One region of the Rhodococcus sp. UNC363MFTsu5.1 genome, then DNA from elsewhere that is predicted to be linked to it. Evidence: riboswitches for the same ligand, from Rfam matches in the RefSeq annotation. Region 1 holds a riboswitch; each other region holds the start of a gene.
What was found. Region 1 has a riboswitch for cobalamin ahead of BR31_RS0108100 (CbtB domain-containing protein). Riboswitches for the same ligand answer to the same signal wherever they lie in the genome.
Positions count from the first base shown of each region.

Region 2: it holds a riboswitch for cobalamin, as region 1 does, so the genes downstream of both, metE (5-methyltetrahydropteroyltriglutamate--homocysteine S-methyltransferase) here and BR31_RS0108100 (CbtB domain-containing protein) in region 1, are expected to answer to the same signal.
Region 3: it holds a riboswitch for cobalamin, as region 1 does, so the genes downstream of both, BR31_RS0101290 (magnesium chelatase subunit D family protein) here and BR31_RS0108100 (CbtB domain-containing protein) in region 1, are expected to answer to the same signal.
Region 4: it holds a riboswitch for cobalamin, as region 1 does, so the genes downstream of both, BR31_RS0125625 (ABC transporter substrate-binding protein) here and BR31_RS0108100 (CbtB domain-containing protein) in region 1, are expected to answer to the same signal.

Region 1 is NZ_JMLO01000004.1:255,963-263,353, reverse strand. It holds gene BR31_RS0108125 (MFS transporter) at 1-1,216, opposite strand, end outside; gene BR31_RS0108120 (MarR family winged helix-turn-helix transcriptional regulator) at 1,318-1,710, shown strand; gene mhuD (mycobilin-forming heme oxygenase MhuD) at 1,736-2,053, shown strand; gene BR31_RS27905 (alpha/beta hydrolase) at 2,102-3,184, shown strand; gene BR31_RS0108105 (glycosyltransferase) at 3,146-4,252, opposite strand; cobalamin riboswitch at 4,362-4,498, shown strand; gene BR31_RS0108100 (CbtB domain-containing protein) at 4,525-4,719, shown strand; gene BR31_RS0108095 (CbtA family protein) at 4,710-5,528, shown strand; gene BR31_RS0108090 (hypothetical protein) at 5,688-6,140, shown strand; gene BR31_RS0108085 (DsbA family oxidoreductase) at 6,137-6,820, opposite strand; gene BR31_RS0108080 (OsmC family peroxiredoxin) at 6,917-7,354, opposite strand.
Region 2 is NZ_JMLO01000001.1:140,672-148,062, forward strand. It holds gene prpD (2-methylcitrate dehydratase PrpD) at 1-716, opposite strand, end outside; gene BR31_RS0100710 (short-chain fatty acyl-CoA regulator family protein) at 883-2,304, shown strand; gene metE (5-methyltetrahydropteroyltriglutamate--homocysteine S-methyltransferase) at 2,348-4,615, opposite strand; cobalamin riboswitch at 4,763-4,973, opposite strand; gene BR31_RS0100725 (pyruvate carboxylase) at 5,274-7,391, shown strand, end outside.
Region 3 is NZ_JMLO01000001.1:256,661-264,051, forward strand. It holds gene mqo (malate dehydrogenase (quinone)) at 104-1,648, shown strand; gene BR31_RS0101285 (GNAT family N-acetyltransferase) at 1,661-2,131, shown strand; adenosylcobalamin (AdoCbl) riboswitch at 2,133-2,287, shown strand; gene BR31_RS0101290 (magnesium chelatase subunit D family protein) at 2,299-4,236, shown strand; gene cobO (cob(I)yrinic acid a,c-diamide adenosyltransferase) at 4,260-4,880, shown strand; gene BR31_RS0101300 (cobyrinic acid a,c-diamide synthase CobB) at 4,874-6,265, shown strand; gene BR31_RS0101305 (cobalamin biosynthesis protein) at 6,258-6,623, shown strand; gene cobA (uroporphyrinogen-III C-methyltransferase) at 6,660-7,391, shown strand, end outside.
Region 4 is NZ_KK366015.1:81,374-88,764, forward strand. It holds gene BR31_RS0125605 (PrsW family intramembrane metalloprotease) at 1-266, opposite strand, end outside; gene BR31_RS30845 (hypothetical protein) at 263-931, opposite strand; gene BR31_RS0125615 (S9 family peptidase) at 961-3,102, opposite strand; gene BR31_RS0125620 (phosphoribosylaminoimidazolesuccinocarboxamide synthase) at 3,140-4,033, opposite strand; cobalamin riboswitch at 4,101-4,286, shown strand; gene BR31_RS0125625 (ABC transporter substrate-binding protein) at 4,354-5,325, shown strand; gene BR31_RS0125630 (FecCD family ABC transporter permease) at 5,322-6,380, shown strand; gene BR31_RS0125635 (ABC transporter ATP-binding protein) at 6,377-7,189, shown strand; gene BR31_RS0125640 ((2Fe-2S) ferredoxin domain-containing protein) at 7,192-7,391, shown strand, end outside.

The DNA of each region.
Region 1 (7,391 bases):
CGCCCGAGGTGGCCTGGGCCATGATCGAGGTGAAGCCGAACGTGAAACCGAAGCCGAGCAGGATCACGCTTGGCAGGATGGCCACCGCGTACGTCGGCTGGTCGCTGCCGACGAACAGGAACCACAGGTAGCCCAGGCTCAGCGAGCCGAGCGCGGCGATGATCATCCGCGGCGTGCCGAACCGGTCGACGAGACGCCCGACGAACGGCGAGCCGAAGGCGACGATCAGTCCGGCGGGGAGCAGCGCCATCGCCATCTTCAGCGGCGACCAGCCGAGCCCGGACTGCAGGAAGATCGTCACCATGAACTGGAAGCTCAGGTAGGAACCGAAGAGCGCGATGATGCTCAGGTTGGCCCGCACGATCGCGCCAACCCTCAGGATGCTCAGCCGGACAAGCGGATGCGCAATTCGCTTCTCCACCACGACGAACGAGGCCAGCAGGGCAGCCGCGAGCGCGAAGAGCCCGAGCGTGAGCGGGTCCGCCCAGCCGCGCGCAGGCGCGGAGACCACCGTGTAGACGGCGAGCATCATGCCTGCGACCAGGGTGACCGCACCGGCAATGTCGTGCCCGCCGGTGTCGGCCGGGCGGTCGCGCGGGATGAGGACGACGGCGGCGACGAGGGTCGCGACCGCGAACGGCACCGGCATCAGGAACGTCCACCGCCATCCGGCGCTGGTGAGCAGCCCGCCGAGGATCAGCCCCGACGAGTAGCCGCTGGCACCGAACACGGAGAAGATCGACAGCGCCCGGTTGCGGGCGGGCCCCTCCTTGAAGGTGGTGGTCAGGATCGACATCGCGGTCGGCGCAGTGAAGGCGGCGGCGAGGCCCTTCACGAAGCGGGTCACGATGAGCAGGGTGCCGTTGTCGACGAGCCCGCCGACCAGCGAGGCGACGGCGAAGACGGCCAGCGCCACCAGGAAGACGTTGCGCCTGCCGAGCAGGTCGGCGGTGCGCCCACCGAGCAACAGCAGGCCGCCGAAGCCGAGCACGTAGCCGTTGATGATCCACTGCAGCGAGGTGGTGTCGAGGCCGAGTTCGGTGCCGATCGAGGGCAGCGCGACGCCCACCATCGAGACGTCGAGCCCATCGAGGAACATCACGACGCACAGCACCGCGAGGATCCCCCAGAGGCGGGCCGTCCATGCCTGCCCTGCGGCAGGAGTGGTCGAACCCGGCGAGGCGGTGAGGTTCGGAGTGGTTTCGGTGATAGTCACGTCGAGGACTGTATGTGCACGTGCAATCAATGCGCAAGCACTAATTTCCTTAACATTTAATTCGCTTGCATCAATCGGTGGACTGGAACTAGGATGCGGCCATGACGTCAGAAGCGGAGCTCCGCGACACCTGGCGAGCGCTGCTCGACCGGTACAACGGGATCGCGTGCGACCTCGATCGACAGATGCAGAGCGCGCACGGCCTGAGCATGAGCGACTTCGAGACCCTCGACCGCCTGATGAGCGTCACCTGCAAGCACCCGCGGATGCAGGAGCTCGCCGCGGACATGTACCTGAGCCCGAGCGCTCTCTCCAGGAGCGTCGCGCGGCTGGAGAAGGCGGGGCTCGTCGCGCGGTCGCTGTGCGAGTCGGATCGTCGCGGCGTGTTCGTCGACGTCACCGACGCGGGCCGTGCGGTCCACGCCGACGCCGGCAAGATCCAATTGGCCGTCCTGACCGAGCATCTCGCCGAGCCCGACACCACCGGCACCTGATCCCGAGCGGAGTACGCTCGCCCGCATGGCAGTCGTCAAGATCAATGCAATCGAGGTTCCCGAGGGCGCGGGCCCCGAGCTGGAGAAGCGCTTCGCGAACCGCGCGCACGCGGTCGAGAACTCCCCCGGCTTCCTCGGCTTCCAGTTGCTGCGCCCCGTCAAGGGCGACGAGCGCTACTTCGTCGTGACGCAGTGGGAATCCGAGGAGGCCTTCAAGGCCTGGTCCGACGGCCCGGCCAGGGCCGCCCACTCGGGTGAGCGCGCCAAGCCGGTGGCGACCGGTGCCTCGCTGCTCGAGTTCGAGGTCGTGCTCGACGTGGCCGCCGCGGCGAAGGACGCCTGAGCCCCGGACCGCGCATGCGTCCAGGGTCGAGCGGATAGGTTCGCACGTATGGCCCTGGCGATCGACGCCGCGAAGCGGCACGCGTTGCAGACCCTGCTGTCGATGCCGGCGGGCCTCCTCCACCGGCTGGCCGGGAAGCCGGTGGCGATCGACGGCAACGTCCTCGACGCCGAGATGCAGCTCATGCTCGCGTTGGGGCGGCTCGAGGGCGCGGCCGCCGAGGAGCGTCCGATACCCGGCGGCAGGCGCGCGCTGCTGTCGAGTTCCAGGGCCGTCGGCGGCAATCTGCCGATCGGTGCGGTCACCGACCGCGACATCGACGGCCCGGCGGGCCCGCTCCGGCTGCGGTTCTACACCCCGCGCGGCCTGACCATCACGTCGCCCGCGCTGGTCTACCTGCACGGTGGGGGCTGGGTCTACGGCGACCTCGACAGCCACGACGCGGTGTGCCGCTTCCTCGCCGAGCGCGCCGGGATCCGGGTCGTCGCCGTCGACTACCGGCTGGCCCCCGAGGCGCCCTTCCCCGCCGCCGTGCGCGACGTCGAGGCGGCGTACTCGTTCGTGACCGCCAACGCGACCGGCCTTGGCATCGACCAGGACCGGATCGCCGTCGGCGGCGACAGCGCGGGCGGAAACCTCGCCGCCGTCCTCGCCCAGCGGGCCACGCACGGGGAACTCGGGGCGCCGCCCGTGTTCCAGTTGCTGATCTATCCCGCGACGGATGTCGCGGTGAAGCGGCCCAGCCGGCGGACCTTCGCAACCGGATTCTTCCTGACCGAACGGTTCATGGACCTCTGCGAGGCCAGCTACGTCCCCGCCGGCGCGGACCGGACCGATCCGCTGCTGTCCCCGATCTACGGCGACCTCACCGGCCTTCCTCCCGCCTACGTCGTCACGGCGGGGTTCGATCCGCTGCGCGACGAGGGCGATGCCTACGCCGAGAAGTTGCGCGAGGCGGGGGTCGAGGTACAGCACGTGCGCGAGCCCGGGCTGATCCACTCCTTCGCGAACATGGTCGGGGTCGGCCGCTCGGGTCCCGAGGCGATGGGACGGGCCGCGGCCGCGTTGGGCCTTGCGCTGTCCGCCCCGCCGTCAGTGCCCCGCCAGGACCGACAGCATCCCGTCGACTGAGGCCGACCAGCTGAACTGTTCGGCCCGCAGCCGGGCCGATTCCCGGCGCGCGCCCGCGGGGAGGGCCAAGACCCCGGTGACGGCGTCCGCCAGCGCGACGCCCCGTCCGTGCGCCAGCGCCCCGCAGGCCGGGGTGATGATCTCCGCGAGGGCGGACGATCGCGCCGCGACCACCGGTGTCCCCGCGGCCAGCGACTCCAGGGCCGACAGGCAGAACGTCTCGTGCGGGCCGGGCGCAAGGGTGACGTCGGCGGAGGCGAACAGCGTCGCCAGCCGTCCGGAGTCGCCGATGAAGCCCGCGAAGTGCACCGGCAGCTTTCGCGCCCTGTGCCGCAAGGCTTCTCGCTTCGGCCCATCACCGGCGATCACCAGCCGGATGTCCTGGCCCTGCCCGACGAGGGACCGGACCGCCTCGATGCTGCGATCGACCTGCTTCTCCACCGACAGCCGACCGCAGTGCAGCAACAGCCGTTGCGAGGGCAGGGCGTAGCGTTCGCGCACGCCCTCGTCCCGTCGATCCGGATGGAACAGCGCCAGGTCGACGCCCAGTGGAACGCGGAACAGGTTTCCCGCGCCGATCCGGGTGAACTCCTCGGATGCGAACGCGGTCGTGCAGACCACCGCATCGAAGTTGCGCGCCATCCTGGCGTTGGCGACATCCGCCCACGAACGCGCCGCGCGCGGCGGCAGCACCTGCCCGAGCAGTCGGTCGAGTCGCTCATGGGACACCACCACGCTCCGCACGTCCCGCCGACGCGCCCACTGCCCGAAGCCGCGCAGCGTCAGCCGGTCCGACACCTCGAGCGCGGCCGGGCGCAGCCCCCGCACGACGTCGGCCACCCGGCGCGGGTTGACGGCGCGGTAGCCGCCGGTGCCAGGGATCGGCACCGCGGCCAGGGTGATCCGCAGGACCCCGCTCACCATCACCTCCTCGGCGTCGCGCCGGCCGGGAACGACCAGGATCACCTCGTGACCGCGTCCGCTGTAGCCGGCGCCCCAGTTGTGCAGCGCGGTGCGCAGCCCGCCCGATCGGGGACCGTAGAAGTTGGCCAGCTGCACAATTCGCACCGACCCATCGATCCCGGTCGGCATGGCGAACCCGCCAACTGTCACCGACCGCCCGGTGAAGTACGCGCGAACGTCTGGCCGGCCGGCCGGACGGCTGCGATTGACACCACAGTCGGGTCAATGCGAGAGTGCGCTGGTAATAGCGATGGTTGACGGGAATCCGGTGAGAGTCCGGAGCGGTCGCGCCACTGTGATCGAGGCACACCCTCGACAGCCAGATACCGGGGCCATCGCATGGGCTTTTTAAGGGACGCGGAATCCCAGGAGGAACCATGGCACTCGTACACAATCCCAGCACGGCGACCGATTCTGTCGGCATCGCGATGATCATCGCGGGCGTTGTCCTGCTCGCGATGCTGACCCTCTACCTGGTCGGCTTCGACCAGGGTGCGGTCTCGCGTACCGGTATGTACATGCACGAACTGATGCATGACGGTCGGCACCTGCTGGGCCTGCCGTGCCACTGACAGGAACCTTCACGAACCTCCTCATCCGCGGCCTGCTGGCCGGCCTCGTCGCCGGACTGCTCGCCGGTGCCGTCGCATTCGTGATCGGCGAGCCGCACATCAACGCGGCCATCGCGATCGAGGAGGCGGCCTCCGCCCCGGCGGAGGAGCACACCCACGACGCCGCCACGACGGACGAGCACCCGCACGACTCTGGCGGCGCGGCAGAGGAAGGCCACTCGCACGGCGACGATGCCCTCGTCAGCCGCGACGGGCAGCGGGCCGGACTGTTCCTCGCGACCAGCCTCGCGGGTCTGGCCCTCGGCGCGATCTTCGCAGCTGTCGCCCACTACGCACGCCGGGTGACGGCACTGTCGGGTCCGGTGCTGGCCCTTGCGCTGGCCGGTCTGGGTTGGCTGGCGATCGAGGCGGTGCCGTTCTTCAAGTACCCGGCGAACCCGCCCGCGGTCGGCGACCCGGACACCATCAACCAGCGCACCTGGCTGTGGCTGGCGTCGGTGGTGCTCGGCCTGTTCGCGGTGGCGGTCGCCGCATACGTCGCGCGCCTCGTCGCCTCGACCGGGTACCTGTCGGTGCAGGTCGCGGCGCCGCTGCTGGCATTCCTGGCGATCGTCGCGATCGGCTACGTCGTGCTGCCCGGTATCAACGAGGTCGGCGATGATTTCCCCGCGACGCTGCTGTGGGAGTTCCGCATCTCGTCGCTGGCGATCCAGGCGACGCTGTGGCTGGCGCTCGGCCTCGGGTTCGCGTTCCTCACCGAGCGCGCCGCGAAGGCGAGCTCCCGGTCGGAGGCGCTGACCACCCGCTGACGGTCACCACTCGAGCGAAGCGGTGGAGCCCGGTGCATTGCATCGGAATCCACCGCTTCTCTCGTTGTGCCGCAGCGCCGACCGATACCGTGGGGTGAGCGAGGATTCACGCCACAGGGTGATGCCCTGCGCCGCACCAGGGCGGCACGCTCGGAAACCATGACCACCACCGAGATCCGCACCCGCCCGCCACGTCAGGTGGAGCTCTCCTTCACCCTGCTCTGCGTCGCACTGCTCGCCGGCATCGTCGAGGCGATCCTCCAGGCCGCTCGCGCACTGGAAGAGGGCGCCGCAAGTCCGTCCGCGGTAGCGGCCCAGGGCGCGGTCCGGCTGGCGATCTACGGCGCCGTGTACGCGCTCGCCATTGCGATGCAGCGCGGCTCGAACCCCGCCCGGCTGACCCTGCTGATCGGCCTCGGGACGGTGGGGATCGGGTCGCTGGTCGTCGAACCGGCGGCCTGGCTGTTGTCGGCGAACGGATTCGACCTCGCGGACCTCACGGTCGCGTCGACCCTCATCGCCCTGGCGCGGACAGTCCACGTGATCGCGGTGGTCGCCGGGCTGGGCCTGCTGCTGGGCGCGGACGCCCGGCGGTACTTCGCGCGCGGCTAGACCGCGCAGGAGTCGTCGGCGCAGCTGCCTGCATCGTCGCCGAGCGTGACGATCGCCCCTGACTGCGCGTAGGCCTGCTCGAGCAGCTGGGTGAACACCTCGACGGGCTGCGCACCCGAGACGCCGATCGCCCGGTTGGCCGCGAAGAACGGCACGCCGGTGACTCCGAGCAGGCGTGCCTCCTCGAGGTCCTCGCGCACCTGATCGGCCGCGGCGTCGGTCTCGAGCGCGGCGCGGATAGCGGTCGCATCGAGCCCGGTCTCGGCGGCGATCGCGACCAGTTCGTCGCGGTCGTCCACCACCCGGCCGTCGGTGAAGTGGGCGCGGAACAGCGCCTCCATCACGTCCTGGCCCCGGTCCCCCGCGAGGTGGACCAGCCGGTGGGCGTCGAAGGTGTTCGCGGCGATCACGGTGTCGAAGTCCATCGTCAGTCCGTCGGCCGCCGCGGTGGACGCGACGTGGGCGAACATCTGCCTGATCTGATCGGCAGGCAGGCCCTTGTGCCGGGCCAGCGCCTCGAGCTCGCTGACCCTGGCACCGACCGGCGTCTCGGGGGCCAGCTGGTAGGAACGCCACACCACCCGCACCCGGTCACGGTGCTCGAACTTCTCCAGCGCGGCCGCGAAGCGGCTCTTACCGATGTAGCACCACGGGCAGGCGATGTCCGACCAGACCTCCATCACCACGGCGGGCTCGGCGGCGGATTCGGGCTGGCTGTTCGTTTCGAGGCTCACGGATGGTTGAAACGTCCACCATCGCGTTTCTGTTCCTGGCTCCTAGGTGACCAGCGCCGCATCGAGGGTGATCGGGACCCCGGTCAGTGCCTTGCTCACCGGGCAGGTCTGCTTGGCTGCCTGCGCCGCCGCGGCGAACCCGTCCGCGTCGAGCCCGTCGACCTCGCCGCGGACGGTGAGCGCGATCCCGGTCAGCTTGAATCCCGGGTCGTCGGGGCCGAGCGTCACGTCAGCGGTGATCTCCAGGCTCTGCGGGGTTCCGCCCGCCTCCGCGATCAACGCGGAGAGCTGCATGGCGTAGCAGGACGAGTGCGCCGCGGCGATCAACTCCTCCGGGCTCGTGGTCCCGCCCGCGTCCTCGGCGGCACGCTTGGGGAACGAGACCTCGAAGGTGCCCGCGCCGGAACTGCTGAGTTCGACCTGACCGGACCCGTCCTGCAGGGTGCCGTTCCAGGCGGTGCGGGAGGTGCGTGTCGGCATGGGTTTTCCTTCCATCGAGCGTGAGTGCGGTCAGGAC
Region 2 (7,391 bases), on a different contig from region 1:
GCGCCCTCGCCACGCATCGCGCGGTCCACGGCCTCGACGGCCATCTTCCCGGCGAACGCCGGTGCGTAGGCCTTCCAGCTGGAGATCTCGCCCTTGCGGGACTGACGCGTCGCGGTGGTGGTGTGCAGCGCCTGACCGACGGCCTGGTACACCGTCTCGGTGTCCAGGCCCAGCAGGGTCCCGATGCCGGCGGCGGCGGAGGGGCCGAGGTGGGCGACGTGGTCGATCTTGTGCTCGTGCAGGCAGATCGCGCGCACCAGGTCGACCTGGATCTCGTAGCCCGTTGCCAGCCCGCGGATGAGATCGGCGCCGCTACGACCCGCGTGCTGGGCGACGGCGAGGATCGGCGGGATGTTGTCGCCGGGGTGTGAGTACTCGGCGGCAAGGAAGGTGTCGTGGAAGTCGAGCTCGCGGACGGCGACGCCGTTGGCCCAGGCGGCCCACTCGGGCGAGTAGGTACCGGCCACCCCGAACACGGTCGACCCGGGGCTGTACGGGTGCGACAGCGCCTGGGCGCGCGCGTTCGCGACGGGGCGGCGCACGAGCGAGGCGGCCGCGACGGCCGCGTTGTCGATGATCCGGTTGACGATCATCTCGGAGGTGGCGGTGGGGACCTCGACCGCGTCGGTGGCGACCTCGGCGATCCTCCAGGCCAGGTGCTCCGGCCTGGGGAACTCCTCCGCGGACCGGTGTGTGCGTACGAGATGTGTCTTCATCAAATCCTCCGTCGTGATGCCTGCTGCTTCCCATTCGCACGCTACGCATGGCACAAGGCGCATGAAATACGTTGCACTTGCCTATTTCTGCGTGAGATGACCGCAGTTCTTGCGAATCTTGTGAATTCGTGCGCGGTAGTCTCAGGGGCCAGTGAGGAGTGGTCCGATGAAGAAGATGTACGCAGGAGCCCGGTTGCGACGGCTCCGCGAGGAGCGGCACCTGTCGCAGCTCGCGCTGGCGAAGACGCTCGGGCTCTCGCCGAGCTACGTCAATCAGCTCGAGAACGACCAGCGCCCGCTCACGGTGCCGGTGCTCCTCAAGCTCAACTCCGAGTTCGATCTCGACGTCCAGTTCTTCGCGGCGGATTCCGACGCCCGCCTGGTCGCCGATGTCCACCAGGCGCTGGCGGAGACGTCCGAGTCCGGCGACGTCTCGCTCGCGGAGCTCGACGAGCTGGTCGCCCGGATGCCCGCGGTTGGCCGAACCCTGGTGACGCTGCATCGCCGCCTGCATGCGGCGAACGACCAACTGGACCAGTTCTCGGCGCAGCTGTCAGGGGAGGCGCAGGCCGGGTCCGCCCGTGTTCCGATGCCGTACGAGGAGGTTCGCGACTTCTTCTACGATCGCCGCAACCACATCGCCCGGCTCGATGACGCCGCGGAGCAGATGTTCACCCGCAACGAGCTGACCATCGGTGCGCTCGATCTGCAGCTCGCGAGGCTGATGCGCGATCGGCACGGCGTCACGGTCCGGATCCGGACCGATGAACCGGATCAATTGGGCCCGAAGCGTTTCTATGACCCAGAAAGGTCGACCCTCACGCTCGCGAGGCGGCTCACGGCGGGTCAGCGCGCCTTCCAGATCGCGATGCAGTTGGCCTTTCTGACGCAGGCCGAGACGATCGACTCCATTGTGGCGGAGGATGATTCGCTGAGCGCCGAATCCGCGGCGCTCACACGGATCGGGTTGGCGCACTACTTCGCGGGAGCGCTGGTCTTGCCGTACAGCCTGTTCCTGGACGCGGCGGAATCGCTGCGATACGACATCGACCTGCTCGGCATGAAGTTCGAGGTCGGCTTCGAGACGATCTGTCACCGGTTGTCCACGCTGCAGCGGCACCGTCAGCGCGGGGTGCCGTTCTTCCTCGTCCGCACCGATCGCGCAGGGAACATCTCCAAACGGCAGTCCGCCACCGCCTTTCACTTCTCCCGGGTTGGCGGGAGTTGCCCGCTGTGGGTGGTCCACGAGGCCTTCGCCAATCCCGGCCGAATTCACACGCAGGTGGCGAAGATGCCCGACGGGCGGACATATCTGTGGGTGGCCAGGACCACGCACAGCGGCGGCCTGGGATACCTGGCGCCCGAACGCAACTTCGCGATCGGGCTCGGCTGCGACATCGCCTACGCCGATCGGATGGTGTACTCGCGCGGCATCCAGACCGACGATCCGGCGACGATCGTGCCGATCGGCGCCGGGTGCAAGGTGTGCGACCGCCCCGCGTGCGCGCAACGCGCGTTCCCGCAGTTGGGGCGGTCGGTCCTGGTGAACGAGAACAGCAGCGGCCACCTGCCGTACCCGCACACGTAGCCGCACCCGCGCCGCCGTGGCGAGCGCGGGTGCGGCTCGGTGCTTACAACTCGGCCCGGACCAACTCGGTCGCGGCGACCAGGTTGTGCAGGGACGCCTCGACCTCGGCCCGGCCGCGGGTTTTCAGGCCGCAGTCGGGGTTGACCCAGAGGCGTTCCGCAGGAACCGCCTTCAGCGCGGCCCGCAACGAGTCGGCGATCTCGTCGACCGAGGGCACCCTGGGGGAGTGGATGTCGTAGACGCCAGGGCCGACGCCGAGATCGAACCCGACGGCGTTGAGATCGTCGAGGACCTCCATGTGCGAGCGCGCCGCCTCGATGGAGGTGACGTCTGCGTCCAAGCCGGCGATCGCCCCGATCACCTCGCCGAACTCCGAGTAGCACAGGTGGGTGTGGACCGCGGTCGCATCGGCGACCCCGGAGGTGGCCAGCCGGAATGCGCCGACCGACCAGTCCAGGTAGGCGGGTTGATCCGCCGTCCGCAGCGGCAACAGCTCACGCAGTGCGGGTTCGTCCACCTGCACCACCTGCGCTCCCGCCGCCTCCAGGTCGACGGTCTCCTCGCGGATCGCGAGAGCCACCTGGTCGGCCGACTCGGACAGCGGCTGGTCGTCGCGGACGAACGACCACGCCAGGATGGTGACCGGTCCGGTGAGCATGCCCTTGACCGGCTTGGCCGTCAGTGACTGGGCATACGAGGTCCACTCGACCGTCATCGGGCGCGGCCTGCGGACGTCGCCGAACAGGATCGGCGGTCGTACGCAGCGGGTCCCGTAGGACTGCACCCAGCCGTTGGCAGTGGCGAAGAATCCGTCGAGCTGTTCGGCGAAGTACTGCACCATGTCGTTGCGTTCGGGCTCGCCGTGCACCAGCACGTCCAGACCCAGCCGTTCCTGGAGGGCGATGACATCGGCCACCTCGCCGCGCATCCGGCGCAGGTACTCGGCCTCGTCGATCTCGCCCTTCCGCAGCGCGGCCCTGGCCACCCGGATCGCGGTCGTCTGCGGGTAGGAGCCGATCGTGGTGGTGGGCAGCAGCGGCAGCGGCAGGACGGCCGCCTGCACCTCGCGACGCTCCGCGGCGGGACGCCGTCCGCCGTCGGACGCCTTCAGGGCGGCGAGCCGCTCGCGGATCGCCCGGTCGTGCAGCCGTGGATCGGCCGCCCGGGAGGCCAGGGCGGCCGCCGCCCGCGCCAGTTCCGCGGCGACGGCATCGCGACCGGACCGCAGGCCGGTCGCGAGGGTGGTCACCTCGCGCACCTTCTCGAATCCGAAGGCCAGCCAGGATCGCAGCGAGTCGTCGAGTCCGGTCTCGCCCTCGAGCGAGTACGGCACGTGCAGCAGGGAGCAGGAGGTGGAGACCGCGATCGAACGAGCATTCCCGCGCAGGGTTTCGAGGGTCGCCAGCGACTCGGTCAGGTCGTTGCGCCAGACGTTCCTGCCGTCCACGATCCCGGCGACGAGGTGCTTGCCCGCGAGTTCGGGGATCGCGGCCAGTGCCTCCGGATCGCCCGCGACGAGGTCGACCGCAAGTCCCTCGACGCCGGTCCACGCCAGCATGGGTAGCGCGGCGCCGAGGTCGCCGAAGTAGGAGGCGAGCAGTATCGCGGGCCGGTGCTCGATCGCGGACAGCGCCCGGTAGACCTCGCCAGCGGTCGCGATCTCGGACTCCGTGCGATCGGCGACCAGCGCCGGCTCGTCGATCTGGACCCATTCGACGCCTGCGTCCGCCAGCCGCCCGAGCAGCTCGGCGTACAGCGGGAGCAGTTCCCCGACCCGCGAGAGGAGCGACGACTCGGAGTCGATCGCCTTCGACAGGAGCAGGAAGGTGACCGGTCCGATCAGCACCGGTCGCGCCGCGATGCCGAGGGCCTGCGCCTCCTCCACCTCGGCGAGCACCTTCGACGGGTCGAGGGTGAACCGGGTCGAGGGGCTGATCTCCGGGACCAGGTAGTGGTAGTTGGTGTCGAACCACTTCGTCATCTCGAGCGGGGTGACGGTGGCGGTGCCGCGAGCGGCAGCGAAATAGCGATCGAGCGCTGTCGACTCGCCTGCGACCCGATCCGGCAGGGCGCCGAGCATCGCGGCGGTGTCGAGCATCTGGTCGTAGTACGAGAAGACATTGACGGGGACGGAATCGATCCCGGCGTCGCGCAGATCGGTCCAGCTCTGTCTGCGCAGCTCTCGCGCGACGGCGCCGAGCGCGGCAGCGTCGAGTGTGCCGGCCCAGAAGGCTTCGACGGCCTTCTTGAGTTCGCGGCGGGGACCGATGCGCGGGGAGCCCAGCACGGTTGCGGTGAAGATGGATGTCACGGTGTTCTCCAGTTGCTGACAGCGTGGGTGGCCACCACCGGCAGACGAGACCACGGACCGAGCCCTTGTGTCGCCCGCATGTGGGCAGCAGTGAGCACTGATCCGATCTACTCGCCCATTCCACGAGGCGGTGGACCGTCGGGCACGGCGTGCCCGACGCAGTCGGCAGGTCTTCGGACTCGCAGGCGCCCGGTGATCGACACCGGTCCTAGTGGCCGTCGCTTCCCAGACGTGAGTCCAGTGCATGGTGACGGCGGTCGTTCCTGCATACCGCTGCGGGACAGTCCCGGATTCTCACCGGGTTCCCTCTCACACCTCTCTCCTCATAGACAGGGAGACGTGCTTCGACGCCGGGCGGGGACTTCGGGGCTCCTCACGACCACACCGGGCGGACCGATTGCACCACCGAGTATAGGGGCGGACGGGACCGGCCGAGCGGCTCGCTGCGGGGGTATTCGCCCGCCGTTCGGCCCGTCTGCGAACCCTGCGAAAGGGGTCGCGAATCAGACGAATCCGCAGTTCACGGCGGGTACCGTGTCGCTGTGAGGTGGGTGCCGGTAGCGTACTGCATCGTTACAGCGGGTCGAGTATGCGGGAATTTCCCGGATGCTAGGACACCGTCCGGCGAGCGGTACGAGAGCAAGGGTAATTTTCAGCAATGTTCTCTAAAGTTTTGGTTGCCAATCGCGGGGAAATCGCGATCAGGGCGTTCCGTGCCTCCTACGAGCTGGGCGCGGGGACCGTAGCTGTCTTTCCGTACGAGGACCGCAACTCGGTCCACCGTCTGAAGGCCGACGAGAGTTACCAGATCGGGGAGGAGGGGCACCCGGTCCGGGCCTACCTGTCGATCGCGGAGATCGTCGCGGCGGCGAAGAAGGCAGGCGCCGACGCCATCTACCCCGGTTACGGTTTCCTCTCCGAGAACCCGGACCTGGCCGCGGCCTGCGCCGCCGAGGGCATCACCTTCGTCGGACCGTCCGCGGAGGTGCTCGAGCTCACCGGCAACAAGGCCCGCGCGATCGCCGCCGCGAAGGCGGCAGGCCTCCCCGTGCTCGCCTCGTCGGAGCCGTCCGCCGACGTGGACGAGCTGCTCGTGGCCGCCGAGTCCATGCAGTTCCCGCTGTTCGTCAAGGCGGTCGCCGGTGGCGGTGGTCGCGGCATGCGCCGGGTCGCCGAGCCAGCCCAGTTGCGTGAGGCGATCGAGGCCGCGGCCCGCGAGGCGGAGTCCGCGTTCGGTGACGCCACCGTGTTCCTGGAGCAGGCCGTCGTCGACCCGCGGCACATCGAGGTGCAGATCCTGGCCGACGGTCAGGGCAACGTGATCCACCTCTTCGAGCGCGACTGCAGCGTGCAGCGACGGCACCAGAAGGTGATCGAGCTGGCGCCCGCGCCGAACCTGCCGGAGGAGCTGCGCGCGCGGATCTGCGCGGACGCGGTCGCCTTCGCCAAGGAGATCAACTACAGCTGCGCGGGCACGGTGGAGTTCCTCCTCGACACCCGCGGCAACCACGTGTTCATCGAGATGAACCCGCGCATCCAGGTCGAGCACACCGTCACCGAGGAGGTGACGGACGTGGACCTGGTGCAGGCGCAGCTCCGAATCGCCTCCGGCGAGACCCTGGCCGACCTGTGTCTGGCCCAGGAGTCGATCAAGCTCCGCGGCGCGGCGCTGCAGCTCCGCATCACCACGGAGGACCCGGCCAACGGATTCCGTCCCGACACCGGCCGGATCACCGCCTACCGCACGCCCGGCGGTGCCGGGGTGCGCCTCGACGGCGGCGCGAACCTGGGCGCCGAGGTCGGCGCCTACTTCGACTCGATGCTCGTCAAGCTCACCTGTCGCGGCCGGGATCTGCCCGCGGCCGTGGCCAGGGCGCGCAGGGCGGTGACCGAGTTCCGGATCCGCGGCGTTGCCACGAACATCCCGTTCCTGCAGGCCGTCCTCGACGACCCCGACTTCCGCGCGGGCAACGTGACGACCTCGTTCATCGAGGAGCGCCCGGCGCTGCTGACCTCGAGGGCGTCAGCCGACCGCGGCACCAAGATCCTGACCTACCTCGCCGACGTGACCGTGAACAAGCCGCACGGCGAGCGCCCCACCACCGTCTACGCACGCGACAAGCTGCCCAAGATCGATCTGACCACGCCGCCGCCCGCCGGCTCGAAGCAGCGACTGGTCGAGCTCGGACCCGAGGGCTTCGCCGCCGCGCTGCGAGCGCAGGAAGCGCTCGGTGTCACCGACACCACCTTCCGCGACGCGCACCAGTCCCTGCTCGCGACCCGGGTGCGCACCGGCGGCCTGCTCGACGTCGCCGGTCACGTCGCCCGGATGACGCCCGAACTGCTGTCGGTGGAGGCATGGGGCGGCGCGACCTACGACGTCGCGCTCCGCTTCCTGCACGAGGACCCGTGGGAGCGGCTGGCCGCACTGCGCGAGGCGATGCCGAACATCTGCCTGCAGATGCTGCTGCGTGGCCGCAACACCGTCGGCTACACGCCCTACCCCGAGTCGGTCACTCGCGCGTTCGTGCGCGAGGCCACCTCGACGGGCGTCGACATCTTCCGGATCTTCGACGCGCTCAACAACGTCGACCAGATGCGGCCTGCCATCGACGCGGTCCGCGAGACGGGCACCGCGGTCGCCGAGGTCGCGATGAGCTACACCGGTGACCTGTCGAACCCGAACGAGGACCTCTACACCCTCGACTACTACCTGAAGCTGGCCGAGCAGATCGTGGACGCGGGCGCCCACGTGCTGGCCATCAAGGACATGGCC
Region 3 (7,391 bases), on a different contig from region 1:
GCGCAGGAATGCCCCCCGCAGTGGCGCACAATTGGGTGAGGTGAACGTCGCGTATACGCGCGGGTAACCTATCCGCTGCAGTCGGCGCGACTGCCCACTGCCAATGGACAAGGAAGTCGATTTTCCAGTGTCAGACAACAACGCGGTAGAGACCAAGACCGATGTAGTGCTCGTGGGTGCGGGCATCATGAGTGCGACCCTCGGAGCCATCCTGCGGCAGCTGCAGCCGGACTGGTCGATCAGCGTGTTCGAGCGGCTCGACGCCGCCGCCGCGGAGAGCAGCGACCCGTGGAACAACGCGGGTACCGGACACTCTGCTCTGTGTGAGCTCAACTACACCCCCGAGAACAAGGACGGCTCCGTCGACATCGCCAAGGCGATCACGGTCAACGAGCAGTTCCAGGTCTCCCGGCAGTTCTGGGCGCACGCGCTCGAACAGGGCATCCTCACCGCCCCCAAGGAGTTCATCAACCCCATCCCGCACGTGAGCTTCGTGCACGGGGCGGACAACGTGAAGTACCTGAAGGCGCGCTACGACGCCCTTGCCGGACACACGTTGTTCAACGGCATGGAGTACACCGACAGCGCGGACGAGTTCGCCCGCCGCCTGCCGCTGATGGCCAAGGGTCGCGACTTCTCCGACCCCATCGCCCTCAACTGGACCGAGGGCGGCACCGACGTCGACTTCGGCGCGCTGACCAAGCAGCTGCTCAACCACGTCGCCTCCTCCGGCGGCACCGTGCACTTCGGTCACGAGGTCACGGGCATCAAGAAGCAGTCCGACGGCAGCTGGACGCTCAAGGTGCACAACCGTCGCACCGGCGGCCGCAAGACCGTCAAGGCCAAGTTCGTCTTCGTCGGAGCCGGTGGCGGTGCCCTGCACCTGCTGCAGCAGTCCGGCATCAAGGAGGCCAAGGGCTTCGGAGGCTTTCCCGTCAGCGGCGCCTTCCTGCGCTGCACCAACCCGGAGCTGATCGATCAGCACCGCGCGAAGGTGTACGGCAAGGCCGCCGTCGGTGCCCCGCCGATGTCGGTGCCGCACCTCGACACCCGCGTCATCGGCGGCAAGCCGGGCCTGCTGTTCGGCCCGTACGCCGGTTGGTCGCCGAAGTTCCTCAAGGAGGGTCGGGTCACCGACCTGCCCGGGTCGGTCAAGCCGAACAACCTGCTGTCGATGCTCGGGGTCGGCGTTTCCGAGCTCGGCCTGGTCAAGTACCTGGTCAGCGAGCTCGCGAAGAACGCGGAGGGTCGCATCGAGACCATGCGCGAGTTCGTCCCCGAGGCGCTCGGCGCCGACTGGGAGCTGATCACGGCGGGCCAGCGCGTTCAGGTGATCCGCCGCGACAAGCGCAAGGGCGGCGTGCTCGAGTTCGGCACCGCGGTCATCAGCGCCGCGGACGGCTCGATCGCCGGTCTGCTCGGCGCCTCGCCCGGCGCCTCGACCGCGGTCCCGGCGATGCTCGACGTGCTCAAGCGTTGCTTCGCGGACCGGTTCGCCTCGTGGGAGCCGCAGCTCAAGCAGATGGTGCCCTCGCTCGGCGTGAAGCTCTCCGACGACAAGTCGCTGTTCACCGAGGTCTGGGACTGGTCCAGCCGCGTGCTCGAGCTCGACACCGAGGTTCAGGAGACCGCCTCCGCCGCGGTGTGATAGTCACACCGTATGACGGCAACAGCGGCTCTGCACCGCGCCTGGGCGCTCGATCTGGACCTCCGCACGCTCTATGACCTGCTGAGACTGCGGGTCGACGTGTTCGTCGTGGAGCAGGCCTGCCCGTACCCGGAACTCGACGGGCGGGACCTGCTCCCCGGCACCAGGCACCTGTGGATCGAGCAGGACGGTCAGGTCGTGTGCACGCTCCGCCTGATGGAGGAGCACGACGGCAGCACCTCGTACCGCATCGGACGGCTCTGCACCCGTGCGGACGCGCGGGGGCACGGACACACCACCAGGCTGCTGCGCACGGCGCTCGCGGAGGTCGGGTCGGCGCCGTGCAGGCTCAGCGCACAGAGCCACCTGGTGGACATGTACGCCAAGCACGGGTTCACGCCCGACGGCGAAGAGTTCATCGAGGACGGGATCCCGCACGTGCCGATGCGGCGCGGTGGCGGCGAGCCATGGCGCGAGGTCTAGAGTCAGCATCCGTAGTTCCCTGCCGCGGGGAAGTCCTGTGTGAACCAGGCACGGTCCCGCCACTGTGATGGATCCGGCCACGACCGGATCCGGAGTCAGATCGCCGCGGCAGCGGGTCAAGGTCCGAACCCTCGGCGTGGACACCGGGGAGTGAAGGGAAATTCGCTGTGGCACAAGCTGGTACCGGGTCCGAACCGGGCTTTCCGTTCAGTGCGATCGTCGGTCAGGACACGCTCCGGCTCGCCCTGACCCTCTGCGCCGTTCACCCCGGCATCGGGGGCGTGCTGGTGCGCGGCGAGAAAGGTACCGCGAAGTCGACGGTGGTGCGCGCCCTCGCCGCGCTGCTGCCACCCGTCGACGACGGCAACGGCGGCAGGCCCGCCCGGCTGGTGGAGCTGCCGGTCGGCGCCACCGAGGACCGGGTGGTCGGCTCGCTGGACCTGGAGAAGGTGCTGCGGGACGGGGAGCGGGCCTTCCAGCCCGGACTGCTGGCCGCGGCCCACGACGGCGTGCTCTACGTCGACGAGGTCAACCTGCTGCACGATCACCTCGTGGACGTGCTGCTGGACGCCGCCGCGATGGGGCGCGTGCACATCGAGCGCGATGGGGTCTCCCACTCCCATCCCGCGCGGTTCGTCCTGGTGGGGACCATGAACCCGGAAGAGGGCGAACTCCGCCCGCAGCTGCTCGACCGCTTCGGCCTCGCCGTCGACGTGGCGGCCTCGCGCGAGGTGGACGTCCGCATGCAGGTGGTGCGCAGGCGCCTCGACTTCGAGGCCGACCCCGCCGGATTCGCGGCCAGGTACGCCGACGAGGACTCGGCGCTGGCCCGCCGCATCGCCGCGGCGAGGGCCGCCTTGCCCGCCATCGAGCTCAGCGACACCGAACTGCGCCGCATCGCCGCGTTGTGCGCGTCGTTCGATGTCGACGGCATGCGCGCGGACCTGGTGCTGGCCCGCACCGCCACCGCGCACGCCGCCTGGCGCGGCGCGGACGCCGTCGCCGAGGAGGACGTGCGGGTCGCCGCGGAGCTGACGCTGCCGCATCGCCGCCGCCGCGACCCGTTCGACGAGCCGGGCCTCGACCCGCAGCAGCTCGAGGACGCGATGCGGGACGCCGCCGAGCAGGCGAACCAGCCGGAGCCCGAACCCGAGCCCGATCCCGACGGACCCGGCGGCGGCGCGCCCGAGCCCGAGTCCGACGGGGCGTCCCCCGACGGTGCCCAGCAATCCGCGGAGCCGAGCGAGAGTGAACAGCCCGGCCCTGTCCGTGCCCCCGAACGCGCGGCCGCGGCGCCCTCGGCGCAGTTCAAGACCCGGCTGCTGACGATCCCCGGTGTCGGCGAGGGCGCGCCGGGCAGGCGTTCGCGTTCGCGCTCCGCGCAGGGCCGGACCGTGCGGCCGACCACCGAAGCGGGCCGGGGGCTGCACCTGGTCGGCACCCTGTTCGCGGCCGCCGAGCACCAGGTCGCCCGTGGACGGCGGGACGGCCGGATGGTGTTGGCGCCCAGCGACATCCGAGGGGCGCACCGCGAGGGTCGCGAGGGCAACCTGGTGGTCTTCGTGGTCGACGCGTCCGGTTCGATGGCCGCGAGGGACCGGCTCTCCGCGGTCACCGGCGCCGTCGTCTCGCTGCTGCGCGATGCCTACCAGCGCCGCGACAAGGTCGCGGTGATCACCGTGCGGGGCGCCGCCGCCGAGCTGGTGCTGCCGCCCACCTCGTCCGTCGACGTCGCGGTCCGGCGACTGCGCTCATTGCGCACCGGCGGCAAAACCCCACTGGCGCAAGGATTCCTGAAGGCCCGCGAGGTGGTGCTGCGGGAGAAGGTGCGCGACCCCCAGCGTCGGGCGATGGTGGTCGCGTTGACCGACGGCCGCGCGACCGGCGGAGCCGACCCGGTCCATCGCGCCCGGGTGGCCGCGACCCTGCTCGCGGGCGAGTCGGTGGCCTCGGTTGTGGTGGATTGCGAGTCCGGCATGGTGCGCCTCGGCCTGGCCCGTGACCTGGCGACCGCGCTGCGGGGTGCCTACATCCGGCTCGGCGAGCTCTCGGCGGAGCAGGTGGCCGGCGTCGTCCGCGCCGGCACCGCGAAGCTCGCGGCCTAGAACGGAAAGAGGAGTATCAGACGATGCCCAAGGGTGTACCGCTTCCCGAGAACGTCCCCGACGACGGCCTGACCACCCGGCAGCGCCGCAACGCGCCCGTGCTGGCCGTGCACACGGGCCCGGGCAAGGGGAAGTCGACCGCCGCGTTCGGGATGGCGTTGCGAGCCTGGAACCAGGGCTTCGACATCGGGGTGTTCCAGTTCGTCAAGAGCGCGAAGTGGAAGGTCGGCGAGGAGTCGGCGTTCCGGGCGCTCGGCGAGCTGCACGAGTCCACCGGCGTCGGCGGACCGGTGCAGTGGCACAAGATGGGCGAGGGCTGGTCCTGGACCCGCAAGAAGGGCGAGGACGAGGACCACGCCCGCGTCGCGCTGGACGGCTGGCGTGAGGTGGCCCGCCGGATCGCGAACGAGGAGCACAAGTTCTACGTCCTGGACGAGTTCACCTACCCGCTCAAATGGGGCTGGGTTGACGTCGACGAGGTGGTCGAGGTGCTGAGTTCGCGGCCCGGGAACCAGCACGTGGTGATCACCGGCAGGGATGCGCCGCAGGCCCTGATCGACGCGGCCGACCTCGTCACCGAGATGACCAAGATCAAGCACCCGATGGACGCCGGACGCAAGGGCCAGCGGGGCATCGAGTGGTGAACGCCGTTCCGGCGGTGGTCATCGCCGCACCCGCCTCAGGCAGCGGAAAGACCACCGTCGCAACGGGTCTGATCGGTGCCCTGCGCGCGGCGGGAGATCGGGTGGCGCCGTTCAAGGTGGGGCCCGACTACATCGACCCGGGCTATCACGGCCTCGCCGCCGGGCGGGTCGGACGCAACCTGGACCCGGTGCTGGTTGGTGCCGACCGGATCGGCCCGCTGTACCGGCACGGCAGCGCGGGCTGCGACATCGCCGTCGTCGAGGGCGTGATGGGCCTGTTCGACGGCAAGATCGCGGACCCGGCGCCCGAGGGCGCCGCGGAGGGTTCGACCGCTCAGGTCGCCGGGTTGCTCGGCGCCCCGGTGGTTCTCGTCGTCGACGCCCGCGGCCACAGCCAGTCGCTGGCCGCGGTGCTGCACGGGTTCGCGACCTTCGACAGCGGCGTCCGGATCGGCGGGGTGATCCTCAACCGGGTCGGCAGCGAGCGGCACGAGCAGGTGTTGCGCCAGGCCTGTGACCGGGTTGGGGTGCCGGTGCTCGGGGTGGTGCCCCGGCTCGCGGAGCTGGCGGTGCCCTCGCGGCACCTCGGCCTGATCACCGCGGTCGAGCACGGCCGCGCCGCCACCGACGCGGTCGACGCGATGACCGAGCTGATCGCCCGGCACGTCGACCTCTCCGCGGTGCGGGCGCTGGCCCGCTCCAGCGTCGCGGCACCGGCATGGGATGCCGTGGACGAGGCCGGTACGGACGAACCGGGACCCGCGCCGGTGGTGGCGCTGGCGGGCGGCTCGGCGTTCACGTTCGGATATGCCGAGCACCGAGAGCTGCTCGAGGCGGCGGGCGCCCGGGTGTGCACCTTCGATCCCGCCGTCGATCAGCTTCCCGACGGCGCGGCCGCTCTGGTGCTGCCCGGTGGGTTCCCGGAGGAGCACGCGCCCGAGTTGGCGGCGAACATCCCGCTGCTCACCACCGTCCGCGAGCTGGCTCGCCGGGGGATGCCGATCCATGCCGAGTGCGCGGGCCTGCTGTACCTGGCGCGTCGCCTCGACGGGCACCCAATGGCGGGGGTGATCGGCGTGGATGCGGAGTTCGGCAAGACGCTGACGTTGGGCTACCGGGAGGCCGTCGCGTTGGGGGAGTCGGTGCTGTTCGAGCCGGGGACGCGGGTGGTCGGTCACGAGTTCCACCGGACCCGGCTGGAGTCGGCGTCGGTGGACGGTTGGGCCCCGGCCTGGGGCTGGCGGGCGGCGGGGACGTCGGCGCGGGAGGGTTTCGCGGGCGGCGGCGTGCACGCCTCCTACCTGCACACCCACCCCGCGGGGAACCCGGAAGCCGTACGCCGGTTCGTCACCGCGGCAAGAGCTTTCGAGGCAGCCAATGGGTGATCTGGTGGTGGGCATCGGTGCCCGCGACGGGGTGGACCCCGACACCGTGCTGGCCGCGATCAGCGCCGTCGTCGACGACCCGACCGAGCTGCACGCGCTGGCCACCCTCGAGCGCAAGGCCACCGAGTCCTCGATCGCCACGGCGGCGGCCGAGCTGGGTGTGCCCGTGCTCGGGTTCACGGCCGACGAACTCTCGGCGGTGGACGTGCCGACACCGTCCGGACGGGTCGCGGCCGAGGTGGGGACGCCGAGCGTCGCCGAGGCCGCGGCGGTCCTCGGTGCGGGCGGCGGCGACCTGCTGGTGCGCAAACGCGCCCGCAATGGCGTCACCGTGGCGGTCGCCCGTAATGTTTGGTAGCCCGAAGACCCCGACATCCCAGTCAAGGAGCGCGAAGTGCCAGCAGCGGCCGGAGACGAGCCCAACTACCTCGTAGGGCTCAACCTGACCGATCGACGGGTGGTCGTCGTCGGCGGCGGCACCGTCGCGCAGCGGCGCCTCGGCCTGCTCGTCGCCTGTGGGGCGCGGGTGCACGTGGTCAGCCGCGCCGTCACCCCCGCCGTCGAGGCGATGGCGACCGGTGGCCAGATCACCATCGACCTGCGCGCGTACGTCGACGGCGACCTCGACGGCGCCTGGTACGCGATCGCCTGCACCGACGAGCCGGACACCAACGCCGCCGTCGTCGCCGAGGCGGAGCGGAGCCGCATCTTCTGCGTCCGCGCCGACAGCGCCCGCAACGGCACCGCCGTCACCCCGGCGAGCGCCTCCTTCGACGGACTCGAGCTCGGCGTGCTGGCGGGCGGCGACCACCGCCGCTCGGCCGCGGTGCGCACCGCGCTCGTCGAGGCCCTGCAGTCCGGTGGCGTGGTGGACGTCGCCGAGCCGCACGCGCCCGGCGTCGCGCTGGTCGGCGGCGGACCCGGCGACCCGGACCTGATCACCGTCCGCGGCCGCAGGTTGCTGGCCCGCGCCGACGTCGTGGTCGCGGACCGGCTGGCCCCGCCGGAGCTGCTGGCCGAACTCGGCCCGCAGGTCGAGGTCATCGACGCCGCGAAGATCCCGTACGGCCGCGCCATGGCGCAGGAGGCGATCAACGCCGCGCTGATCGACGGCTACAAGGCGGGC
Region 4 (7,391 bases), on a different contig from region 1:
TGGCTGATGATCAGCCAGAACGGCACGGTGTAGAGGGAGAACACGATCACCCCGGCGACCAGCGCGGTGGTCAGCACGGGCGCTCCGGGGACCAGGTTCTGCAGCAGCCGGACCACACCGGCCGCCATGATCAGCCAGTACACCCAGAACGCGAGGTTGCGCGGCTGGTAGATCCGGTACGGGCGGCCGTATCCGGACCGCGCGATCGCGGTCAGCTGGCGCTGCCTGTCCACATCAGGGATGGCGTCACCTGTCACTGCGGTCATTCGCCGGCCTCCTGGCGCTCGAACCGGATGCTGCCGAGCGTCGCCTCGACGTCGACGTTGTCGGCGATGACGTCGCCCGGGAGTCCCGCCGCGGAGATCGTGACGGCGGTCCCGTCGTCCACGAAGGCCGCGAGGAACCCCTCCCGGTTGGGCTCGGTGAACTTCTCGATCACGCCGCGCGTGCCCGCGGTCGAGTAGATCTCCTGCCGGTCCCCTGTGAGCCGCAGCCCCTCCGCGCGATTCATCCCCTCGCTGCGTCCGGCGGCCTCGTCGAGCAGCGCGTCGACCGACCCGCTGAAGCCGGTGGCGTGCATCGAGAGCACCATCGTCCCGCTGCCGAACACCGCGTCGGTGCCCTTGATGCCACTCGTGGTGGTGTCGGTCGTGCGCAGGCCGGACACGAGATTCCACCCGTCCGGCGGGTCGACGGTCACCCCGTCCGCGAGCACCAGCACCTCGCCCGCCGCTATCGGGTCGTCGTAGGCGATCGATCGGTCGATCGCCGGGACGACGGTGGCATACACGAACGCCAGCACGAGAATTCCCATGGCGGGCAACAGGGTCCGGCGATCGAGGCCGAGTATCCGGCGGTCGACCGGAACCCAGTCGTCCCGTTCCTCTCGCGGCACCGGGTCACGGTGGTGGCGGGTCACTGCGTCGGTCATGGGATGACGGTAATCCTTACGCCGGCGAACTACCCCGCAGCACCAGCCGTGTCGAGCACCCATGCGTACTCGAACGCGACCTCTTTCCACTTCTCGTACCGACCGCTGACGCCGCCGTGACCGGCGCTCATCTCCGTCTTGAGCAGCAGCGGCGCGTCGCCGGTCTTCGTCGCCCGCAGCGCGGCCACCCACTTGGCCGGCTCGACGTACAGCACCCGGGTGTCGTTGATGCTGGTGATCGCGAGGATCGCCGGGTAGTCCTTGGCCGCGACGTTCTCGTAGGGGCTGTAGGACCTCATGTACTCGTAGACGTCCTTGTCCGCCAACGGGTTCCCCCACTCGTCCCATTCGATCACCGTCAGCGGCAGCGAGGGGTCGAGGATCGAGGTGAGCGGGTCCACGAACGGCACGTTCGCCAGGATGCCCGCGAACAACTCCGGCGCCAGGTTCGCGACCGCGCCCATCAGCAGTCCGCCTGCGCTGCCGCCGTCCGCGACCAACTGCGCCGGCGTGGTGCGGCCGGCGTCGATGAGATGGCGTGCGCAGTCGACGAAGTCGGTGAAGGTGTTCTTCTTCGTCAGCATCTTGCCGTTGTCGTACCAGTGCCTGCCCATCTCACCTCCCCCGCGCACGTGCGCGACCACGAACACCACGCCGCGGTCGAGCAGCGAGAGCCGGGCCACCGAGAAGCCCGGGTCCATGCTGGACTCGTAGGACCCGTAGCCGTAGAGCAGCATCGACGCGGGCGCCGTCACACCCTTGCGCTGCACGATCGAGATCGGGATCTTGGTCCCGTCCGCCGCGGTGGCCCAATCCCGGTGCTGCTCATAGTCGTCGGGGTCGTAGCCGCCGAGCACCGGCTGCGACTTGCGCAGCATCAGCTCGCCGGTCGCCACGTCGTAGTCGTAAACCCGGCTGGGCGTGATGAACGAGGTGAAGCCCAGCCGCAGCAGCGGGCCCGTCCACTCCGGGTTGGACCCGGCGCCGACCGAGTACAGCTCCTCGGCGAACTCGAGCTCACGCAGCTCGCCGTAGCCGTCGGCGGTCAACGGCCACACCGCGAGCCGGGTCAGCGCCTCGCGCCGGTAGCTCAGCACCAGGTGACCGGCGAACGCCTCGGCATCCTCGAGCCGGACGTCCTCGCGCGGCGCGAGCAGGGTGCGCTGGTCGGTCGGGTCGGCCACCGGGGCGTCGACCAGGGTGAAGTTCTCCGCCTTCACCCCGTCGACGTCGCCGTTGTGCAGGATCAGGAACCGGTCCTCGCCCGCGACGACCGCGTGCTCGACGCTGTACTCGACGCCGTCGACGCGGGGCAGCACCACCCGGAACTCGCCCTCGGGGTCGTCCGACTCGAGGCAGCGGATCTCCGAGGTGATCTTGGAGCCGATCCAGATCATCAGGTACTTCTCGCTGCGGGTGGACCCGAAGCCGACCCAGAATCGCTCGTCGGGCTCGTGGAAGACCTTGACGTCCTCGGACTGCGCGGTGCCCAGCTTGTGCCGCCAGACGGTGTCGGGCCGCCAGGCCTCGTCCACCGTCATGTAGAAGACGTGCACGTTGTCCACGGACCAGGTGGCGCCTGGCGCGGTGCCGGGGATCTCGTCGGCGAGCAACTCTCCGGTGCGCAGGTCCTTGAACCGCAGGGTGTACCGCTCGTCGCCCGCGGTGTCCACGGAGTACGCCAGCAGATCGCCGTCGAGGGTGATCGAGAACGCACCGAGCGAGAAGAAGTCATGCCCCTCGGCGAGCAGGTTGCTGTCGAGCAGCACCTGCTCGCCCTCGATCTCGGTGTCGGTGGAGAGCACCGGCGGGGTCCAGTCGTCCGGGCCCGAGATCGGGCACCGGCACTGCACGCCGTACTGCTTGCCCTCGAAGCTGCGCGAGTAGTACCACCACTGGCCCATCCGGGACGGCACCGACAGATCGGTCTCCTGGGTGCGGGACTTGATCTCCTGGAAGATCTTTTCCCGCAACGGCGCGAGGTGCTCGGTCTGCTGCTCCGTGTAGGCGTTCTCCGCCTCGAGGTACGCGCGCACCTCGGGGTCGTCCTTCTCGCGCAGCCACTCGTAGTTGTCGACGAAGGTGTCGCCGTGGTGGGTGCGCTCGAGGGGGACCTTCTTGGCGACCGGGGCTGCGATGGGGCTGCTGACCGGGGTGACGGACGAAGTCATGCCGCCAGCCTAGGCGGTGCGTGCCGCGCCGTGACGGCTACACCGGGGTCTGGACCCAGTCGTCGAAGGACAGCCCGGAGATGCGCTCGTAGGCCTCGATGTACCGGGCCCGGGTCGCGTCGACGATCTCCTGGGGCAGCGGCGGCGGGGGCGTGTCGCTCGCCCGGTCCCAGCCGGACTCGGGGCCGGTGAGCCAATTGCGGACGAACTGCTTGTCGAAGCTCGGCTGCACCCGGCCCGGCTCGTAGCCGTCGGCGGGCCAGTACCGGGAGGAGTCGGGGGTGAGCACCTCGTCGGCGAGGACGAGGTTGCCGTCGGCGTCGAGGCCGAACTCGAACTTGGTGTCGGCCAGGATGATGCCCCGGTCCGCGGCGAAGCTGGCCGCCCGGAAGTAGATGTCGAGGGTGTCCTCGCGAAGCTTGACCGCCAGCTCCTGACCGATCTGGTCGACCACGGTCGCGAAGTCGACGTTCTCGTCGTGCTCGCCGAGCACCGCCTTGGTGGCCGGGGTGAAGATCGGCTCGGGCAGCTTGCTGGCCTCGACGAGACCCTCGGGCAGCTCGACGCCGCAGACGGCGCCGGTGCGCTGGTAGTCGGCGAGCCCGGACCCGGTGAGGTAGCCACGGGCCACACACTCGACCGGCACCATGTTCAGCTTGCGCACCACGAGGGCGCGACCGAGCACCTCGGCCGGGATCCGCTCGTCGTCGGGCGCACCGGCCAGGTGGTTGCTGCCGCCGAGTTCCTCGAAGAAGAACACGCTCATCGCGGTGAGCACGCGACCCTTGTCGGGGATCGGGGTGCTCAGCACGTGGTCGTAGGCGGAGATCCGGTCGCTCGCGACCAGCAGCAGGTGCTCGTCGTCGATCGTGTAGAGGTCGCGGACCTTGCCGCCGGCCAGGTGGGCGTAGTCGGAGAGTGAGGGGCGCACACGGGCACCCTATCGGGTCACCCCCCGGCCGATTCGGGGGCGACCGCCGACCACGGGCATTGGTCTATCCTTCAACCGTTGTCGCGGTGTTCGGGAAGTCCGGTGCAAAGCCGGCGCGGTACTCGCCACTGTGAGCAGGTACGTCGACTGCCAGGGGTTCGACCCCAGCCACTGGATGCGCATGCGTCCGGGAAGGCGTAGCCGGCGGCCATCCCTGCCGAGCCAGGAGACCGGCCGTGACACATACCTGCACGTTTTCCACGAGTCATGGAAGGCGGGTCGCTTTGCGCACCCCTGTTGATCTTCGAGTTCACGCGCGGGTGTCACCGCGCGTTCTCTCCACTGCCGCGGCCTCCGTCGCCGCCGCCATCGCCCTTACCGCCTGCACCACCGGTTCCGCGGAGTCGGGAACCGCGACCATCTCCCTCGAGAACTGCGGCCGCACCGTGACCCTCGACGGGCCTGCCGAACGCGGTGTCACCCTCAACCAGGGCGCCACCGAGACCGCGCTGTCGATCGGCGCGCAGGATCGGATGGTGGGAACGGCCTATCTCGACGACGCCATCGCACCGCAGTGGGCCTCCGCCTACGCGCAGGTCCCTGCTCTCGACGAGAAGGACTACCCCAGCCGCGAGGCCCTCCTCGAGGCCAAGCCCGACCTGGTGACGGCGGCGTACTCGAGCACGTTCGACGACAAGGGCGTCGGTTCGCACGAGTCGTTCGACGAGCTCGGTGTCGCCACCTACGTCTCCCCCTTCGGCTGCAAGGACAAGTCGACGCGACCCGCGGTCGCCTGGGATTCGATCGGCGCCGAGATCACCGACTACGGGATCATGTTCGGTCGCGAGGACGAGGCCGCGGCTGTGGTCGCGCAGATGCGCGAGACGCTGGCGGGCATCGAGTCCGCCGCGCCTGCGAAGGGCAAGAGCATCTTCTGGTACGACAGCAAGACCACGACGCCGTACGTCGGGGCCAACGCGGGCGGGCCGCAGCTGATCATCGACGCGGTCGGCGGCACCAACATCTTCGCCGGCACGGACGGGTCATGGGCGGACGGCAGCTGGGAGACGGTGCTGGCAGCGAACCCGGACGTCATCGTCCTCGCCGACGCCTCGTGGGACACGGCCGAGGAGAAGAAGGCCTACCTGCGCGGCGACCCGGCGCTCAAGGACCTGAAGGCGGTGCGCGAGGACGCGTTCGTCGTGGTCCCGTTCTCGACGACCACGCCGGGTCCGCGCACGATCGAGGGCGCGAGCCTTGTCGCCGGGCAGCTGGGCGGCGACGGGGCGTGACCGCGTCCACCCGGGCACCGATCCGGGCAGCCGCGACGGCAGGCCCCGCCTGGTCGGCGATCCTGATCGCGCTGCTCGCGGTGAGCTGCGCGGCCGGGGTCGCGATCGGCGCGGCCGACCTGTCGATCGGCACGGTCGTCGAGTCGATCGCCGGACGGCTCGGTATCGGACCCGGCACCGACCTGCTCACCACGCACATCGTCGTCGACCTGCGGATGCCGCGGGTGCTGGCGGCCGCCGCGATCGGCGCCGGTCTCGCCCTGTGCGGCGCCGTGCTGCAGTCGCTGACCGGTAACCCGCTGGCCGACCCCTACCTGCTCGGCATGTCGGGGGGCGCGTCGTTGGGCGCGGTCCTGGTGCTCACCACCGGTGCGAGTGCGGTGGGCGCCCTCGGGTTCGGTGCCGTCTCGTCGGCGGCGTTCCTCGGCGCGCTCGGGAGCCTGCTGCTGGTGTTCGTCATCGCGACGTCCCGGTCCGGGGCGCTGATGCCCGGCCGGCTCGTCCTCGCCGGGATAGCGGTTGGGCAGCTGGCCGCGGCGCTCACGTCGGCGCTGGTGCTGTTCGGCGACCGCGACGCCGCCCACCGGGTGCTGAGCTGGACCCTCGGCTCGGTGGCCGGGGTGCGCTGGTCGGGTCTGGTCGGCATCCTGATCGTCGTCGCGGTGACGATGACGATCGTGCTGGCCTACAGCCGGGTGCTGGACTCGTTCGCGTTCGGTGAGCGCGCCGCCGCGAGCCTCGGCACCAACGTCGAGCGCACCCGCTGGGTGCTGTACGCGGTGGCGTCGCTGTGCACGGCGGCATTGGTCGCGCAGGCGGGCATCATCGGGTTCGTCGGGCTCGTGGTGCCGCACGCGGCCCGCATGCTCGTCGGGCCGCTGCACGCGCGACTGCTCCCGGTGGTCGCCCTGATGGGTGCGCTGCTGCTGGTGTGGGCCGACATCGCCGCCCGCACCGTCATGCCGGGGCGCGAACTGCCGATCAGCATCGTCACCGCCATCGTCGGGGTCCCGGTGTTCGTGTGGCTGCTCCGACGACGGGGAGTTCGCGCATGACCCACCACTCTCCCGACATCCGGGTCGAGGACGTCTCCTGGTCGGCGGGGGGCAGACGGATCCTCGACCGGGTGTCGTGCACGGCCCCGGCCGGGCGGGTCACCGGGTTGATCGGACCCAACGGGTCGGGCAAGACCTCGCTGCTGTCGACCATCGCCCGGCTCGAGCGTCCCGACAGCGGACGGGTGCTGCTCGGCGACGGCGCGACGACCACGATGCAACGCCGCGAGTTCGCGCGCACCGTCGCACTGGTGGAACAGCATTCGGCCACCGAACTGGACCTGACGGTGGAACAGATCGTCGAACTCGGGGCCATCCCGCACCGCGGCGGCTGGGCCCGCCCCGCCGCGCTCGGCACGGGCGAGCTCGTCACCGACTGCCTCGCGACGGCGGGGATCACCCATCTGCGACACCGGTTGTGGCAGAGCCTGTCCGGCGGTGAGAAGCAGAAGACCCAGCTGGCCCGGGCATTCGCGCAGCGGCCCTGCGTGCTGCTGCTGGACGAGCCGACCAACCACCTCGACGTCTCGGCCTCGCTCGAGCTCCTGGAACTGATCCGGGCGAGGGGCCTGACCACGGTGGCCGCGATGCACGACCTGAACCTGGCCGCGATGTACTGCGATCACCTGGTGGTGCTGTGCGACGGCCGGGTGACCGCCGAGGGCCCGACGGAGTCGGTGCTGACCGCCGATCTGCTCGCGGAGGTGTACGGGCTCGACGCCCTGGTGCAGCCTCATCCACGGACGGGACGACCGCTGGTGGTGCTGTGCGGCACCGCCACCGAGACCATCGAAAGAGCCACGCCGTGACCATGATTCAGCAGTGCAGGTGGGTGATCGTCACCGCACCAACCGACCGTGGCGACGATCCCCGCGATCAGGTGCTCGGGGCGCTGCGGGTGCTGCGGGACCAGCACCCGGACACCGTCTTCGTGACGGCGGTGCTCGGCGGCACCGGGACATCCGTCACGGGCGCGCTCGACGAGGCGGCCGCGGCAGGCGCGACCGAGGT